One region of the Geodermatophilus sp. SYSU D00698 genome, then DNA from elsewhere that is predicted to be linked to it. Evidence: riboswitches for the same ligand, from Rfam matches in the RefSeq annotation. Region 1 holds a riboswitch; the other holds the start of a gene.
What was found. Region 1 has a riboswitch for S-adenosylmethionine ahead of ACI8AB_RS10295 (bifunctional o-acetylhomoserine/o-acetylserine sulfhydrylase). Riboswitches for the same ligand answer to the same signal wherever they lie in the genome.

Region 2: it holds a riboswitch for S-adenosylmethionine, as region 1 does, so the genes downstream of both, thrC (threonine synthase) here and ACI8AB_RS10295 (bifunctional o-acetylhomoserine/o-acetylserine sulfhydrylase) in region 1, are expected to answer to the same signal.

The regions. Positions count from the first base shown of each region.
Region 1 covers NZ_JBJGZD010000009.1:5,708-13,080, reverse strand. The annotation lists gene ACI8AB_RS10310 (ROK family transcriptional regulator) at 1-839, opposite strand, end outside; gene ACI8AB_RS10305 (DUF1479 domain-containing protein) at 924-2,237, shown strand; gene ACI8AB_RS10300 (NAD(P)H-dependent flavin oxidoreductase) at 2,278-3,318, shown strand; SAM riboswitch class IV at 3,342-3,458, shown strand; gene ACI8AB_RS10295 (bifunctional o-acetylhomoserine/o-acetylserine sulfhydrylase) at 3,503-4,795, shown strand; gene metX (homoserine O-acetyltransferase MetX) at 4,806-5,879, shown strand; gene ACI8AB_RS10285 (threonine aldolase family protein) at 5,953-7,020, shown strand; gene ACI8AB_RS10280 (gamma carbonic anhydrase family protein) at 7,093-7,373, opposite strand, start outside.
Region 2 covers NZ_JBJGZD010000002.1:196,805-204,177, forward strand. The annotation lists gene ACI8AB_RS02700 (DUF72 domain-containing protein) at 1-414, opposite strand, end outside; gene groL (chaperonin GroEL) at 958-2,586, opposite strand; gene ACI8AB_RS02710 (cold-shock protein) at 2,889-3,089, opposite strand; gene thrC (threonine synthase) at 3,311-4,612, opposite strand; SAM riboswitch class I at 4,625-4,748, opposite strand; gene ACI8AB_RS02720 (HAD family hydrolase) at 4,810-5,631, shown strand; gene ACI8AB_RS02725 (ABC transporter permease) at 5,731-6,603, opposite strand; gene ACI8AB_RS02730 (alpha/beta fold hydrolase) at 6,600-7,373, opposite strand, start outside.

The DNA of each region.
Region 1 (7,373 bases):
CCCAGCAGGGCGTCGACGTCGACGGCGGTGGAGTCCGGCCGGCGCAGCTGCAGCTCGGCGAAGACCTCGGTGAAGGCGACGGCGCGGCCGTCGGGGCTGCGAGTGAGCACGTGGGCGATCTCGCCGGCGAGGCCGCCGTGCCCGCGGCGGACCTCGCCGTCGGCGACGACGGCGCAGCCGAGCCCCTCACCCAGGTACAGGTACGCGAAGTCCTCGAGCTCCCCAGGGGCCGCGGCCGCGCGCTCGGCGCGGGCGGCCCAGTTGACGTCGTTGTCCACGGTCACCGGCCCGGCGACCAGCGGGGCGAGGACCTCGACCGGGGAGAGCTCACCGACCAGGAACGGCGCGTCCGGCAGGTGCACCAGCCGGCCCGAGCCCCGGTCGACCGGGTCGGCGGCGCTGACCACGGCCGACCGGGCCGGGCCCGGGCCGCCGTCCACGGCGCGGCGGGCCGCCGCCCGCAGCGCCCGAGCCACCTGGTCCGGCTGCGCGGGGCGGCCGACCGCCTCGGCCTCCCGGGCGACGACCCGGCCGTGGACGTCGACGGCCTCGGCGACGACGCCCTCCGGGGCGATGCCGAGGACCAGGGCGACCCCGAGGTCGCCGGCGAGCGCGTAGTAGGTGCCGATCCGGCCGCGGCCGGTGGTGCGCTCACCGGTGTCGCGCAGCAGCCCCGCCTCGGTCAGCCGGCGCACGCTCTCGCCGACGGTGGGCTTGGAGATGCCGGTGCGGGCGGCGATCTCGGCGCGGGTCAGCCGGCCCCGGTCGATCAGCGCGCGGAGGACGTGCTCGTCGGTCAGCGAGCGGAGCAGCTCCAGCGACGGCTTGGCCGGGGTCATGCGGACGAGTCTAGTAAGGACTGTTGCCTGGAACGCGCGGCTGCTCTAGGGTCCCACTCAAGTAAGGAGTCCTTCCTGAACGGAGTGAGCACCGTGACCCTCACCGCCTCCCCCACCCCGCACGCGCGGCACCTGCCGCCGCTGCCGCACTGGGAGACCCCCCCGGAGGACCTGAAGGCCGCGATCCGGGAGATCAAGCCGGCGCTGCGGGCGCGCATCGCCGCCTCCGGTCGCACGGTGGAGGAGGTCTTCGCCGTCGTCGAGGCCCGCATCGCCGCCGCGGTCGCCGAGATCGAGGCGGCGAAGGCGCGCGGTGAGCAGATCTGGCCGGTTCTCGACTACGCCGACATCGAGGCGGGCACGGTCTCCGCCGACCAGCTCGCGACGCTCCGCCGCCGCGGCTGCCTGGTCGTCCGCGGGCACTTCCCCCGCGAGCAGGCGCTGGCCTGGGACGCCGGCATCGTCGACTACGTCGAGAGCAACCGCTTCTTCGAGGACTACCGCGGCCCGGGCGACGACTTCTTCGGCAGCGTCGGCTCCAAGCCCGAGATCTACCCCGTCTACTGGTCCCCGCCCCAGATGGAGGCCCGGCAGAGCGACCGCATGGCCCGGGTGCAGGGCTTCCTCAACGCGCTGTGGACGTCCGAGTCCGACGGCGTCCGGTGGTTCGACCCGGACCGCGACTCGCTCTACCCCGACCGCATCCGCCGCCGCCCGCCGGGCGCGGACTCCGGCGGCCTGGGCACCCACCTCGACCCCGGCACGCTCGACCTGTGGATGACCGAGGCCTACCAGAAGGCCTTCCGGCACCTGTTCGACGGCACCGTCGAGGCCTACGACCCGTACGACGCCGCCTACCGCACCGCCGGCCCGCAGTACCCCGGCTCCACCATGTGCTCGGCGTTCCGCACCTTCCAGGGGTGGACCGCGCTGTCGGACATGGACCACGACCAGGGCGTGCTGCACACCGTGCCGATCCCCGAGGCGATGGCCTACCTGATGCTGCGCCCGCTGCTGCCCGACGTCCCCGACGACGACATGTGCGGCGTCACCACCAACCAGGTCTTCCCGGCCAGCGAGAAGTGGCACTCCCTGCTGCTGCGCGCCGCCAGCGGCATCCCCGACGTCCGCGCCGGCGATTCCGTCTGGTGGCACTGCGACATGATCCACTCGGTCGCCCCGGTCACCGACCAGCAGGGCTGGGGCAACGTCATGTACGTCCCCGCCGCCCCCTGGTGCCCGCGCAACGAGGCCTACGCCGCCTCCGTGCGCGACGCGTTCCTCACCGGCTCCAGCCCCACCGACTTCCCCGCCGAGCACTACGAGCGCACCTGGCCGGACCGGTTCACCCCCGACCAGCTCAACGACATCGGCCGGCGCGGGCTCGGCCTCGCCTGACCCACCCCCGCCCGAGCCGCGGCGCGGCAGGATGCCCGGCATGGTGCTGGGGCTGCGACGACCGGTCGTGCAGGCGCCGATGGCCGGCGGGCCGTCGACGGTGGAACTGGCCGCGGCGGTGTCCGGGGCCGGTGGCCTGGGCTTCCTCGCCGCCGGCTACCGGACGCCGGACGCGGTGCGCGAGGAGGTCCGCGCCGTCCGGGCGCGGACCCGGGAGCGGTTCGGCGTCAACGTCTTCGTCCCCGGGCCGCCCGCCGACGAGGGCGCCCTGCGCCGCTACGCCGAGCGGCTGCGGCCCGAGGCGCGGCGGTGGGGCGTGGACCTCGGCGAGCCCCGCGCCGACGACGACGCGTGGGAGGCCAAGGTCGCCGTCCTCGCCGAGGAGCGGGTGCCGGTGGTGTCGTTCACCTTCGGCCTGCCGCGGCCGGACATGGTCGCCGCGCTGCACGACGCCGGCGCCACCGTGCTGGTCACCGTCACCTCGCCGGAGGACGCCCTCGCCGCCCGCGACGCCGGCGCGGACGCGCTGGTGGTGCAGGGGGTCGAGGCCGGCGGCCACCGCGGCGGCCTCCGCGACGAGGACGGGGCGGGCGAGTACGGGCTGCTGCCGCTGCTGCGGCTGGTCGCCCGGGCGGTGGACCTGCCGATGGTCGCCGCCGGCGGGATCGTCGACGGCCCCTCGGTCGCGGCGGTGCTCGTCGCGGGCGCGGAGGCCGCGCAGCTGGGCACGGCGTTCCTGCTGTGCCCCGAGGCCGGGACCGGCGCGGCGCACCGGGCGGCGCTCGGCGCCGGCCGGCCGACGGCGCTCACCCGCGCGTTCAGCGGCCGGCGCGCCCGCGGGCTGGTCAACCGCTTCCTCGCCGAGCACACCGCCGCGGCTCCGGCCGCCTACCCGCACGTCCACCACCTGACGACGCCGTTGCGCGCGGCGGCCCGGCAGGCCGGCGACCCGGAGGCCATCAGCATGTGGGCCGGGCAGGCGTACGCGCTGGCCGAGGCGCTGCCCGCCGGGGAGCTGGTCGCCCGCCTCGCCGACGACGCCGCGGCCGCCCTCGCGCACCCCCGGCCCGGCGCCTCCTGACCGGGCGCTAGGGTTCCGCGCAGGCTCACGAGAGGCAGCGACAAGTACCTGGCTGGCTGCCCGGCAACCTCTCCTCCGTCCGAGGTGCTCCCAGGGGAAGAGCCGGCCGCGCGGCGCCCGCCGCGCGGCAAGACGGAGCCCTCCGTGCGTCGCGGGGTCTCCGCGAGCGAGAGGAGACGGCGCCGTGCCCGACCAGCAGAGCTGGAGCTTCGAAACCCGGCAGATCCACGCCGGGACCAGCCCCGACCCCACCACCGGGGCCCGCGCCCTGCCGATCTACGCCACGACCAGCTACCAGTTCCGCGACGCCCAGCACGCCGCCGACCTGTTCGCGCTGGCCGAGATGGGCAACATCTACACGCGGATCATGAACCCGACGCAGGACGCGCTCGAGCAGCGCGTGGCCTCCCTCGAGGGCGGCGTCGCCGCGCTCGCGGTGGCCAGCGGCCAGGCCGCCGAGACCCTGGCGATCCTCAACGTCGCCGAGGCCGGCAGCCACGTCGTCGCCTCGGCGTCGCTGTACGGCGGCACCTACAACCTGCTGCACCACTCGCTGCCCAAGCTCGGCGTCGAGGTGTCCTTCGTCGAGGACCCCGACGACCCGGAGAACTGGCAGTCGCTGGTCCGCGAGAACACCAAGGCGTTCTACGGGGAGTCGATCGGCAACCCGAAGGGCGACGTCCTCGATATCTCCGCGGTGTCGGAGGTGGCGCACCGCAACGGCGTGCCGCTGATCGTCGACAACACCATCGCCACGCCGTTCCTCGTGCGCCCGCTCGAGCACGGCGCCGACGTCGTCGTCCACTCGGCCACCAAGTACCTCGGCGGCCACGGCACCGCCATCGCCGGGGTCATCGTCGACGGCGGCAACTTCGACTGGACCCGCGGCCGGTTCCCCGGCTTCACCACGCCGGACCCGACCTACCACGGCGTCGTCTACGCCGACCTCGGCGCGCCCGCCTACGCGCTCAAGGCCCGGGTGCAGCTGCTGCGCGACCTCGGCCCGGCGATCAGCCCGTTCAACGCGTGGCTGGTCGTGCAGGGCATCGAGACCCTGTCGCTGCGCATGGAACGGCACGTGGCCAACGCCCAGCGGGTGGCCGAGTTCCTCGAGGCGCACGACGAGGTGGAGTCGGTGCACTACGCCGGCCTGCCGTCCTCGCCGTGGCACGCCGCCCAGCAGCGCTACGCCCCGCGCGGCGCCGGCGCGGTGCTGGCGTTCGAGATCCGCGGCGGTGTCGAGGCCGGCAAGCGCTTCGTCGAGGCGCTGGAGCTGCACAGCCACGTGGCCAACATCGGCGACGTCCGCAGCCTGGTCATCCACCCGGCGTCGACGACCCACTCGCAGCTGACGCCGGAGGAGCAGCGGACCACCGGCGTCACGCCCGGCCTGGTGCGCCTGGCCGCCGGGCTGGAGGGGATCGAGGACATCCTCGCGGACCTCGAGGCCGGGTTCCGCGCCGCGAAGGGCGCCTGACGTGGGCGGGGTGCGGGACCTCCCGGGGTCCCGCACCCCGCCGCGCCCCGGCGGGTGGCGCGACGGCGACCCCGCCGGGGACCGGCTGTTCCTCGACCTGGACGGACCGGTCCGGCTCGAACGCGGCGGGGTGCTGCCCGGCGTCCGGGTGGCCTACGAGACCTGGGGCACGCTCGCCCCCGACGGCGGGAACGCGGTGCTGGTCGAGCACGCGCTCACCGGCGACAGCCACGTCACCGGCCCGGCCGGGCCCGGCCACCCGACGCCGGGCTGGTGGGCGTCGCTGGTCGGGCCGGGCGCGGCGCTGGACACCGACCGGTTCTTCGTCGTCTGCGCCAACGTGCTCGGCGGGTGCCAGGGGACGACCGGCCCGTCCTCGACCGCGCCCGACGGCCGGCCGTGGGGGTCCCGGTTCCCCGAGGTGACCGTCGGCGACCAGGTGCTGGTCGAGGCGGCGCTGGCCGACACGCTCGGCATCGACCGGTGGGCCGCCGTCGTCGGCGGGTCGATGGGCGGGATGCGGGCGCTGGAGTGGGCGGTCGCGCTGCCCGACCGGGTGGCCGGGCTGTTCTTCCTCGCCTCGGGCGCGGCGGCCACCGCCGACCAGATCGGCACCCAGACCACCCAGCAGGCCGCGATCCGCGCCGACCCGGTCGCCGGGCTCGGCGTCGCCCGGCGGATCGCGCACCTGACCTACCGCAGCGCGTTCGAGCTGGAGGAGCGCTTCGGCGCGGCCGTGCAGGCCGACGGCCGGTTCGCCGTCGCCTCCTACCTGGACCACCACGCCGACAAGCTCACCCGCCGCTTCGACGCCGGCAGCTACCTGGTGCTCACCGAGGCGATGAACACCTGGGACGTCGGCCGCGGCCGGGGCGGGGTGGAGGTGGCGCTGGCCCGGGTGACCGCGCGGGCGGTGGTGGCCGGCGTCGACTCCGACCGGCTCTACCCGCTGGAGCTGCAGCGGCGGGTGGCCGACGCGCTCGGGGTGCCGCTGCGGGTGGTGTCCTCGCCGTACGGGCACGACGGCTTCCTCATCGAGGCGGCCGCCGTCGGCGCGCTCCTCCGCGAGCTGCTCGACGCCTGACGGGGCCGGGGTCCCGGAGCCAGGGCCCCGGGCCCGGTCCGCCGGGATCCCGGGCTCCCGACAGACTGGGCCCGTGGACGACGACCTCGACGCCCTGCGGCCGGCCTGCGACCGCGCCCTGACCGGCCACGGCCCCCAGCGCGCCGCCGACCTGCTGGCCACCATCCCGCCGGACACCGCGCTGGACCGGTACGGCGCGGGCGGCGTCGTCGCGGAGCTCGAGGCGGAGGTCGCGCAGCTGCTGGACAAGCCGGCCGCGGTCTACCTGCCCAGCGGGACGATGGCGCAGCAGGCGGTGCTGCGGGTGCACGCCGGGCGAAGCGGCCGCGCCACCGTCGTCGCCCACCCCGAGTGCCACCTGTTCCGGCACGAGGGCGGCGCGCTGGCGCGGCTGCAGGGCCTGGTCGAGCGCCCGGTCGGCGACCGGCACCGGATGCTGCTGCGCGCCGACCTCGACGGCGTCGCCGAGCCGCCGGCCGCGCTGGTCGTCGAGCTGCCGCAGCGGGACCTGGGCGGTCCGCTGCCGCCGTGGGACGACGTCGTCGAGCAGGCCGCGTGGGCGCACGACGTGCACTCGGTGGCCCACCTCGACGGCGCCCGGCTGTGGGAGGCCGCCGCCGGCTACGAGATGCCGCCGTCGGACGTCGCGGCGCCGTTCGACACCGTCTACGTCAGCTTCTACAAGGGGGTCGGCGCGCTGGCCGGGTGCTGCGTGGCCGGGCCCGCGGACGTCGTCGCCGAGGTCCGGGAGTGGCGCGGGCGGATGGGCGGCACGCTGTTCGGCCTGTGGCCGGGCGCGGCCTCGGCGCTGTCGTGCCTGCGCCGCAGGCTGCCGCTGTTCCCCGCCTACCTCGAGCGGGCGCGGGAGGTCGCCGAGACCGTCCGCGGCCTGCCCGGGGTGCGGGTGGTGCCGGACCCGCCGCAGACGCCGATGCTGCACCTGCTGCTGTCGACCACCCCGGACGCCTTCCGCGCCGCCGCCCGCGCGCTCGCCCAGGAGGGGCTGTGGACCTGGGCGCGGGCGGGCGTCACCGGCGACCCCACCGTGGTGCGGGTCGAGCTCCCGGTGGGCGACGCGACGCTGGCGCTGTCCCTCGACGAGGTCCGCGACGCCGTCGCCCGCCTCGCCGGCGCCGTCTGAGGTGACGTGCTGGGCCGCCCTTTAGGGGCCCGCGCCGAGCGTGCGAGGCGTGGGGGGAAGGGTGGTCCTTCGTCAGTCCGCGGCGTCGCCGGGGGTGTAGCCGGCCGGCGGCAGCGGACGGCGCACCACCGGCCGCACCTTCCGCGCCGCGTCGAGCCGCTCGGTGTAGCTGGCCGCGTTGAGCCGGATGTGCGCGAGGTCGTCGTCGGTGGTCGGCCGCAGCACCTTCGCCGGGACGCCGGCCACCAGCGACCCCGGCGGCACGACCGTCCCCTGGGTGACGACGGCACCCGCGGCCACAATGGACCCCGACCCGATGTGCGCGCCGTTCATGACGATGCTGCCCATGCCGA
Region 2 (7,373 bases), on a different contig from region 1:
GGGCTCGACGGCGACCCGGATGCCCGGCGGGAAGCAGGCGAGGCAGTCGCGCAGCAGCCCGGCGTCGGCCCGCAGCGTGGGCGGCAGCTGCAGCAGGACGACGTCGAGGCGGTCGCCGAGGCCCGCGGCGTGCTCCACCAGCCGGGCCACCGGCTCCTCGGGCTCGCGCAGCCGCTTGACGTGGGTGAGGAAGCGGCTGGCCTTGACCGCCCAGCGGTAGTCGGGCGGGGTGCGCTCGCGCCAGGCGGCGAAGGTGTCCCGCTCGGGCAGCCGGTAGAACGCGGCGTTGCTCTCCACGGTGGCGAAGTGCCGGGCGTGGTGCTCCAGCCACAGCCGCTGCGGCAGGCGCTGCGGGTAGAAGCGGCCACGCCAGTCGCGGTACTGCCACCCCGAGGTCCCGATCACCACGGCCACGACGTCGGCCTACCCTGCGCGCTCCTGCCCGACGCACCCGCCCGCTCCGAGGACCCGTCCGCCGCGACGCCCTGCCCGACGGCACGCCACGCGAGCGCGACGTGCCCGTGCCGATCGAGGACCGCGGCGCTGCAGGCCGCTGGCGCCACGGTGGTGCCGGCCTCGGACGACCGGCCGGGCCACGAGCCTGAGGAGGACGCCGGGCAGATCGGCTGGGACGTCGTCTTCCCCGCACCTGCGCGCCATCGGCGTGATCACCTCGTGCGCAGCGGGCTCCCGAGTGCCGGGAGACCCCGCTGGACCAGAAGTGATCACAGGGGCGCCGGTCAGAGCCGGCGTCGACCCGCCGGCCGGCCGGGCAGTGCCCGGAGCGGTGTCCGGTCAGGCTCACCACGCGCGGAGCGGTCGACCGTGTCCGCGTCGGCGGCGGCGACGTCCTCCGCGATGTGTGCGTGTCCGGCCCCGTGGACGCCGACAGGGGCGGCCCCGCGCGATGCGGGACCGCCCCTGCCGGGCGTTGCTGGTGTTGCGAGGGGGCGGGACTCAGAAGTCCATGCCGCCCATGCCGCCGTCGCCACCGGGCATGGCCGGGGCGGCCTTCTCCGGCTTGTCGGCGATGACGGCCTCGGTGGTGAGGAAGAGCGCCGCGATGGAGGCGGCGTTCTGCAGCGCCGAGCGGGTGACCTTGGCCGGGTCGATGATGCCGGCCGCGACCAGGTCCACGTACTCGCCGGTGGCGGCGTTGAGGCCGTGGCCCACCTCGGAGTTGCGCACCTTCTCCGCCACGACGCCGCCCTCGAGGCCGGCGTTGACGGCGATCTGCTTCAGCGGCGCCTCGAGCGCGACGCGCACGATGTTGGCACCGGTGGCCTCGTCACCCTCGAGGTCCAGCTTCTCGAACGCGACGGCGGTGGCCTGCGCCAGGGCGACGCCACCACCGGCGACGATGCCCTCCTCGACGGCGGCCTTGGCGTTGCGCACCGCGTCCTCGATGCGGTGCTTGCGCTCCTTGAGCTCGACCTCGGTCGCGGCGCCGGCCTTGATGACGGCGACGCCACCGGCCAGCTTGGCCAGGCGCTCCTGCAGCTTCTCGCGGTCGTAGTCGGAGTCCGACTTCTCGATCTCGGCGCGGATCTGGTTCACCCGGCCGGCGATCTGGTCGCTGTCGCCCGAGCCCTCGACGATCGTCGTCTCGTCCTTGGTGACGACGACCTTGCGGGCGCGGCCCAGGAGGGAGACGTCGGCGGTGTCGAGCTTGAGGCCGACCTCCTCGCTGATGACCTGGCCACCGGTGAGGATGGCGATGTCGGTCAGCATGGCCTTGCGGCGGTCACCGAAGCCGGGGGCCTTGACGGCGACCGACTTGAAGGTGCCGCGGATCTTGTTCACGACCAGGGTCGCGAGGGCCTCGCCCTCGACGTCCTCGGCGATGATGGCCAGCGGCTTGCCCGACTGCATGACCTTCTCCAGCAGCGGGAGCAGGTCCTTGACCGAGCTGATCTTCGAGTTGACGACGAGCACGTACGGGTCGTCGAGGACGGCCTCCATACGCTCGGCGTCGGTGACGAAGTAGGGCGAGATGTAGCCCTTGTCGAAGCGCATGCCCTCGGTGAGCTCGAGCTCGAGGCCGAAGGTGTTGCTCTCCTCGACGGTGATGACGCCTTCCTTGCCGACCTTGTCCATCGCCTCGGCGATGAGCTCACCGATGGCGGCGTCGGCGGCGGAGATCGACGCGGTGGCGGCGATCTGCTCCTTGGTCTCGACGTCCTTGGCGGTCGAGAGGAGGTACTCGGTGACCGAGGCGACGGCCTTCTCGATGCCCTTCTTCAGGGCCATCGGGTTGGCGCCGGCGGCGACGTTGCGCAGACCCTCGCGGACGAGCGCCTGGGCCAGCACGGTGGCGGTGGTGGTGCCGTCACCCGCGACGTCGTCGGTCTTCTTCGCGACCTCCTTGACCAGCTCGGCGCCGATCTTCTCCCAGGGGTCCTCGAGCTCGATCTCCTTGGCGATGCTCACACCGTCGTTGGTGATGGTGGGAGCGCCCCACTTCTTCTCGAGGACGACGTTGCGGCCCTTGGGGCCGAGCGTCACCTTGACGGCGTCGGCGAGGGTGTTCATGCCCCGCTCGAGACCGCGGCGCGCCTCTTCCTCGAAGGCGATCATCTTGGCCATGTGGTGATGTCCTCCATGCATGGATCGCTGCACGGCCGGGACCGGCGCCCGCGACGGACGACACCGGTGCGGCGGGCTCCCATGTGGCCCGCGCTCCTGTGCCTCACCGTTCCGACCTGATTGGCACTCGGCACTGTCGAGTGCCAACCGGAAGTCTGGCACTCGCCCCTGCCGAGTGCAAGAACGGGGGGTGGGTGCCGCCTGTTCCCGGTCGGGCCGGCGGCGGGGGCGGTGGTCCGGGAACGGCTGCGGCCCGGCTCCCGCGGAGGGGACCGGGCCGCAGCACGGAGGTGGGGAGGTGCTCAGGCGACGCGGACCGAGTCGGCCTGCGGACCCTTCTCGCCCTGGACGACCTCGAAGGTCACCCGCTGGCCCTCGTCGAGGCTCTTGTACCCGTCCATCTGGATGGCCGAGTAGTGGACGAAGACGTCCTGGCCGCCGTCGACGGCGATGAAGCCGAAGCCCTTCTCGGCGTTGAACCACTTCACGGTGCCCTGTGCCACGTGTGCTCCCACGTTGGTGCGTGCGGACGGTCCCCGTGATCCGGGGACCGGGGTACAGCTCTTCCGCCCGTCGGACACGTGCGTGGAACTGACGACCGCGCGAGACGGTACAACAGGCACGCCGCTGTGGGGAGATCCTGGACACACGACTCGGGGACGATCCGGGGGGACGTCACCCGCCGGATCGACGTCGCCCGTGAGCCTACGCCTCCCGCGGGGGCTCAGCCGATGAGCCCCGCGGACCGGACCGACCGCAGCGACGGCTCCACCCGGTGGGTCGGGCCGACCACCGGCAGCAGCGGGTCGAGGGTCTTGAGGCCCTCGCCGGTGTTGAGGACGACGGTCTCCCGGCTCGGGTCCAGCCGCCCGTCCTCGACCAGCTGCCGCAGCACCGCGACGGTCACGCCGCCGGCGGTCTCGGCGAAGACGCCGGTGGTGCGGGCGAGGTCGCGGATGCCCTGGACGATCTGCTCGTCGCCGACCCGGCCGACGGCGCCGCCGGTGCGGCGGATGGCGTCGAGCGCGTACGGGCCGTCGGCGGGGTTGCCGATGTTCAGCGACTTCGCGATCCCGGTGGGCTTGACCGGCTTGACGACGTCCCAGCCGTTGTCGAAGGCGGTGGCGATCGGGTCGCAGCCGGCCGACTGGGCGCCGAAGACCCGCCACTCGGTATCCGCGACGATCCCGGCCTTCACCAGCTCCCGCCAGGCCTTGTCCACCTTGGTGAGCAGCGAGCCCGACGCCATCGGGATGACGACCTGGGCCGGGATGCGCCAGCCGAGCTGCTCGGCGATCTCGTAGCCCATCGTCTTGGAGCCCTCGGCGTAGTAGGGCCGCACGTTCTGGTTGACGAAGGCGGTGTCCTCGAACTCGTCGGTCTCGGCGAGCTCGCTGGTCAGCCGGTTGACGTCGTCGTAGGACCCGTCGACGGCGACCAGCGTCTGGCCGTAGACCGCCGACTGCACGACCTTGCCGGGCTCGAGGTCGGACGGGATGAAGACGAACGACGGCAGGCCCGCGCGGGCGGCGTGCGCGGCCACCGAGTTGGCCAGGTTGCCGGTGGAGGCCGCGGCGATCTTGCGGTAGCCCAGCCCCTTCGCGGCGGTGGCGGCGAGGCTGACCACGCGGTCCTTGAACGAGTGCGTGGGGTTGGCCGAGTCGTCCTTGACCCACAGCCCGCCGGTGATGCCGAGCTCGGCGGCGAGCCGGTCGGCGCGGACCAGCGGGGTCATGCCCGGGTCGAGGGAGACGCGGTCGGCCGGGTCCTGGCCCACCGGCAGCAGCGCGGCGTAGCGCCAGATGTTCTGCGGGCCCGCCTCGATCTGCTCGCGGGTGACGGCGGCCATGAGCTCGGGGTCGTAGTCGACCTCCAGCGGGCCGAAGCACTGGGCGCAGGCGTGCTCGGCGACGAGGCCGAAGGTGGCGCCGCAGTTGCGACAGACGAGGCCACGGGCGGGGCTGGGCGGCACGGGGCCGCCGGCCGAGCTGTCGGCCTGCAGGGAACCGGGTGCGGTCAGGGTCATGCGACGACTACCTCCTCATCTTCCCCGCGTCGGGCCGTCGAGCCGCGCGGGACGGAATTGGCACCTCTCGCCGCTCGCGCGAGCGCGGTTGCCGGGGCTTCACCGGGCCGTGTCCCTCTGCCCCTCTGGATGAGTGGAACGGGCCCGACTCTACCCGGCTGCCGGGACCGCCCCCGGCCCCGGCCATGCTGGGCGCCGTGGCTGCGCGCATCGTCTACACCGACCTCGACGGCACGATGGTCGGACCGCGGGGGTCCTTCTGGCACGCCGCCGACGGCTCCCCCACCGCCGAGCCGGCCGCGGCCCTGCTGGAGCTGCACACCGCCGGGGTCGCGCTGGTGATCGTCAGCGGGCGCACCGCCGACCAGGTCACCGAGGCGGGGCGGATCTTCGCCGCCGACGGCGCGATCGCCGAGCTGGGCTCGCTGGTGACGTGGAAGGGCGGCCGGGAGCGGCACGGGCTGACCGGCGAGCTGCCCGAGGAGTACGCCGGCCGCACGCCGATGGACGTGATGGCCGAGCTCGGCGTCGTCGACGCGCTGTGCGCCGCCCACCCCGGCCGGCTCGAGTGGCACGCGCCCTGGCACACCACGCACGCCGGCGACGCGCTGCTGCGCGGGTTCGTGGACCCGCTCGCCGTCGACGCGTGGCTGGCCGAGCGCGGGTCGGGCTGGCTGACGCTCAAGGACAACGGCGCGATCCCCGCCTCGGCCCGGCTGCGGCTGGCGCCGGAGGGGCAGCTGGCCCGGGTCTACCACCTCATGCCGCGCGGCATCTCCAAGGGCGCGGCGATCGCCTGGGACCTCGAGCGGCGCGGCGTCGACCCGGCGGACGCCGTCGCGATCGGCGACAGCGCCAGCGACCTGGAGATGGCGCCCGCCGTCGGCCGGCTGTGGATCACCGCCAACGGCGCGGAGGTCGAGGGCATGGCCGGGCTGCTGGGCGCCGTCCCGAACGTGTCGGTGACCGACGGGCCGATGGGCGTCGGCTGGGCCCAGGCGGTCCGAGCGAGCCTGTGACACCGCGGTCCCACCGGACCGCACCGCGCCCGGGTGCCGTTCCCCTGCTGCCCGGAGCCGCTGCGGGGGCGGGACACCTCGTTCAGCTGGTGACGTCGTTCAGCTGGTGACGTCGCGCCGGGCGAAGTGGCGGAAGCCGAGCGCGGTGAAGACCGCCGCGTAGACCAGCGACTGGACGACGCCGCGGAACAGGTCGGAGGAGTCGACCGGCGTCTGCAGCAGGTCGGTCCAGGCGAACTCCTCCGCGGTGGGGAACCAGTCGCGGATCGACCCGAGCTGCTCGACCTGGTCGAGGATGGCGAACACGACCGTCGTGAACACCGCCCCGCCGACGGCGGCCAGCGGCGCGTCGGTGACCGTGGACAGCCAGAACGCCAGCGTCCCAACGACGAGCAGGTGCACGGCGAGGTAGCCGAGCATCCCGGCCAGCCGGAGGAACCCCTCCCCCTGGGACAGGGTCACCCCGATCGGCGTCCGGATCTCGCCGAACCCGAACGCCAGGCCACCGGCGACCACCGCGACGGCGACGAGGGTGAGCAGCGCGCCCACCGACTGGACCAGCGCCGCGAGCCACTTCTGCCGGAGCAGCCGCATCCGGGGCACCGGCGTGGCCAGGGTGTAGCGCAGCGAGCCCCACTGCGCCTCGCTGGCCACCGTGTCGCCGAAGAACAGCGCGTAGACCACGACGAGGAAGAACGTCGTCGTGGCGAACAGCACGAACAGCGTGAAGTTCAGCCCGCTGGCGGTGGCGACGTCGACGAGGTTGATCCGGCTGTTGGTCTGCGCCTCCTCGCTGGCGCCCAGCTGGAGCGCGGCGATGAGCACCAGCGGCAGCGCGACCATCGCCGCGAAGACGCCGATCGTGCGGCGCCGCTTGAACTGCCGGCGCAGCTCGACCGACAGCCGCAGCGTCCGCTCGGGCCGGTAGCCCGCGACGGCGCCGGTGGGCTGGACGTGCTCGGTCGCGGTCACGACTCCCCCACGAGTGCCAGGAACGCGTCCTCCAGGCGGCGGCGCGGCGTGAACTGGTCGACGGCGACGTCCGCGGCCACCAGCGCCTGCAGCGCCGCCGCCCGCGACGTCCCCGGGCCGAGGTCGGCGACCAGGCCCTCGTCGGTGCGCTCGACCGCGACCCCGGGCAGCCCCGACAGGACGGCGGCCGCGCGGTCGGCGTCGGCCTCGTCGGCGAGGCCGACCAGCACCGCGCCGCCGGTGCCGACGATCTCCTCGACCGTCCCCTGCGCGATCTTCTGCCCCTTCGCCATGACCACCACGTGGGTGCAGGTCTGCTCGATCTCGCTGAGCAGGTGGCTGGAGACGATGACCGTGCGGCCGGTGGCGGCGTAGTCGCGCAGCACCTCGCGCATGGCGTGGATCTGCGGCGGGTCCAGCCCGTTGGTCGGCTCGTCGAGGACCAGCAGGTCGGGCAGGCCGAGCATCGCCTGCGCGATCGCCACCCGCTGGCGCATGCCCTGGCTGTAGCGGCGCACCGGCCGGTCGATGGCGGCGCCGAGGCCGGCGACGGCGATGGCCTCCTCCACGTGCGCGTCCTCGGCCGGGCGGCCGGTGGCGGCCCAGTACAGGCGCAGGTTGTCGCGGCCGGACAGGTGCGGCTGCAGGCCGGTGCCCTCGACGAACGAGCCCAGCCGGGACAGCACCGGCGCGCCGGGGCGGACCTCGTGACCGAACACGGTGATCCGCCCGGAGTTCGGCCGGATCAGCCCCATGAGCATGCGCAGCGA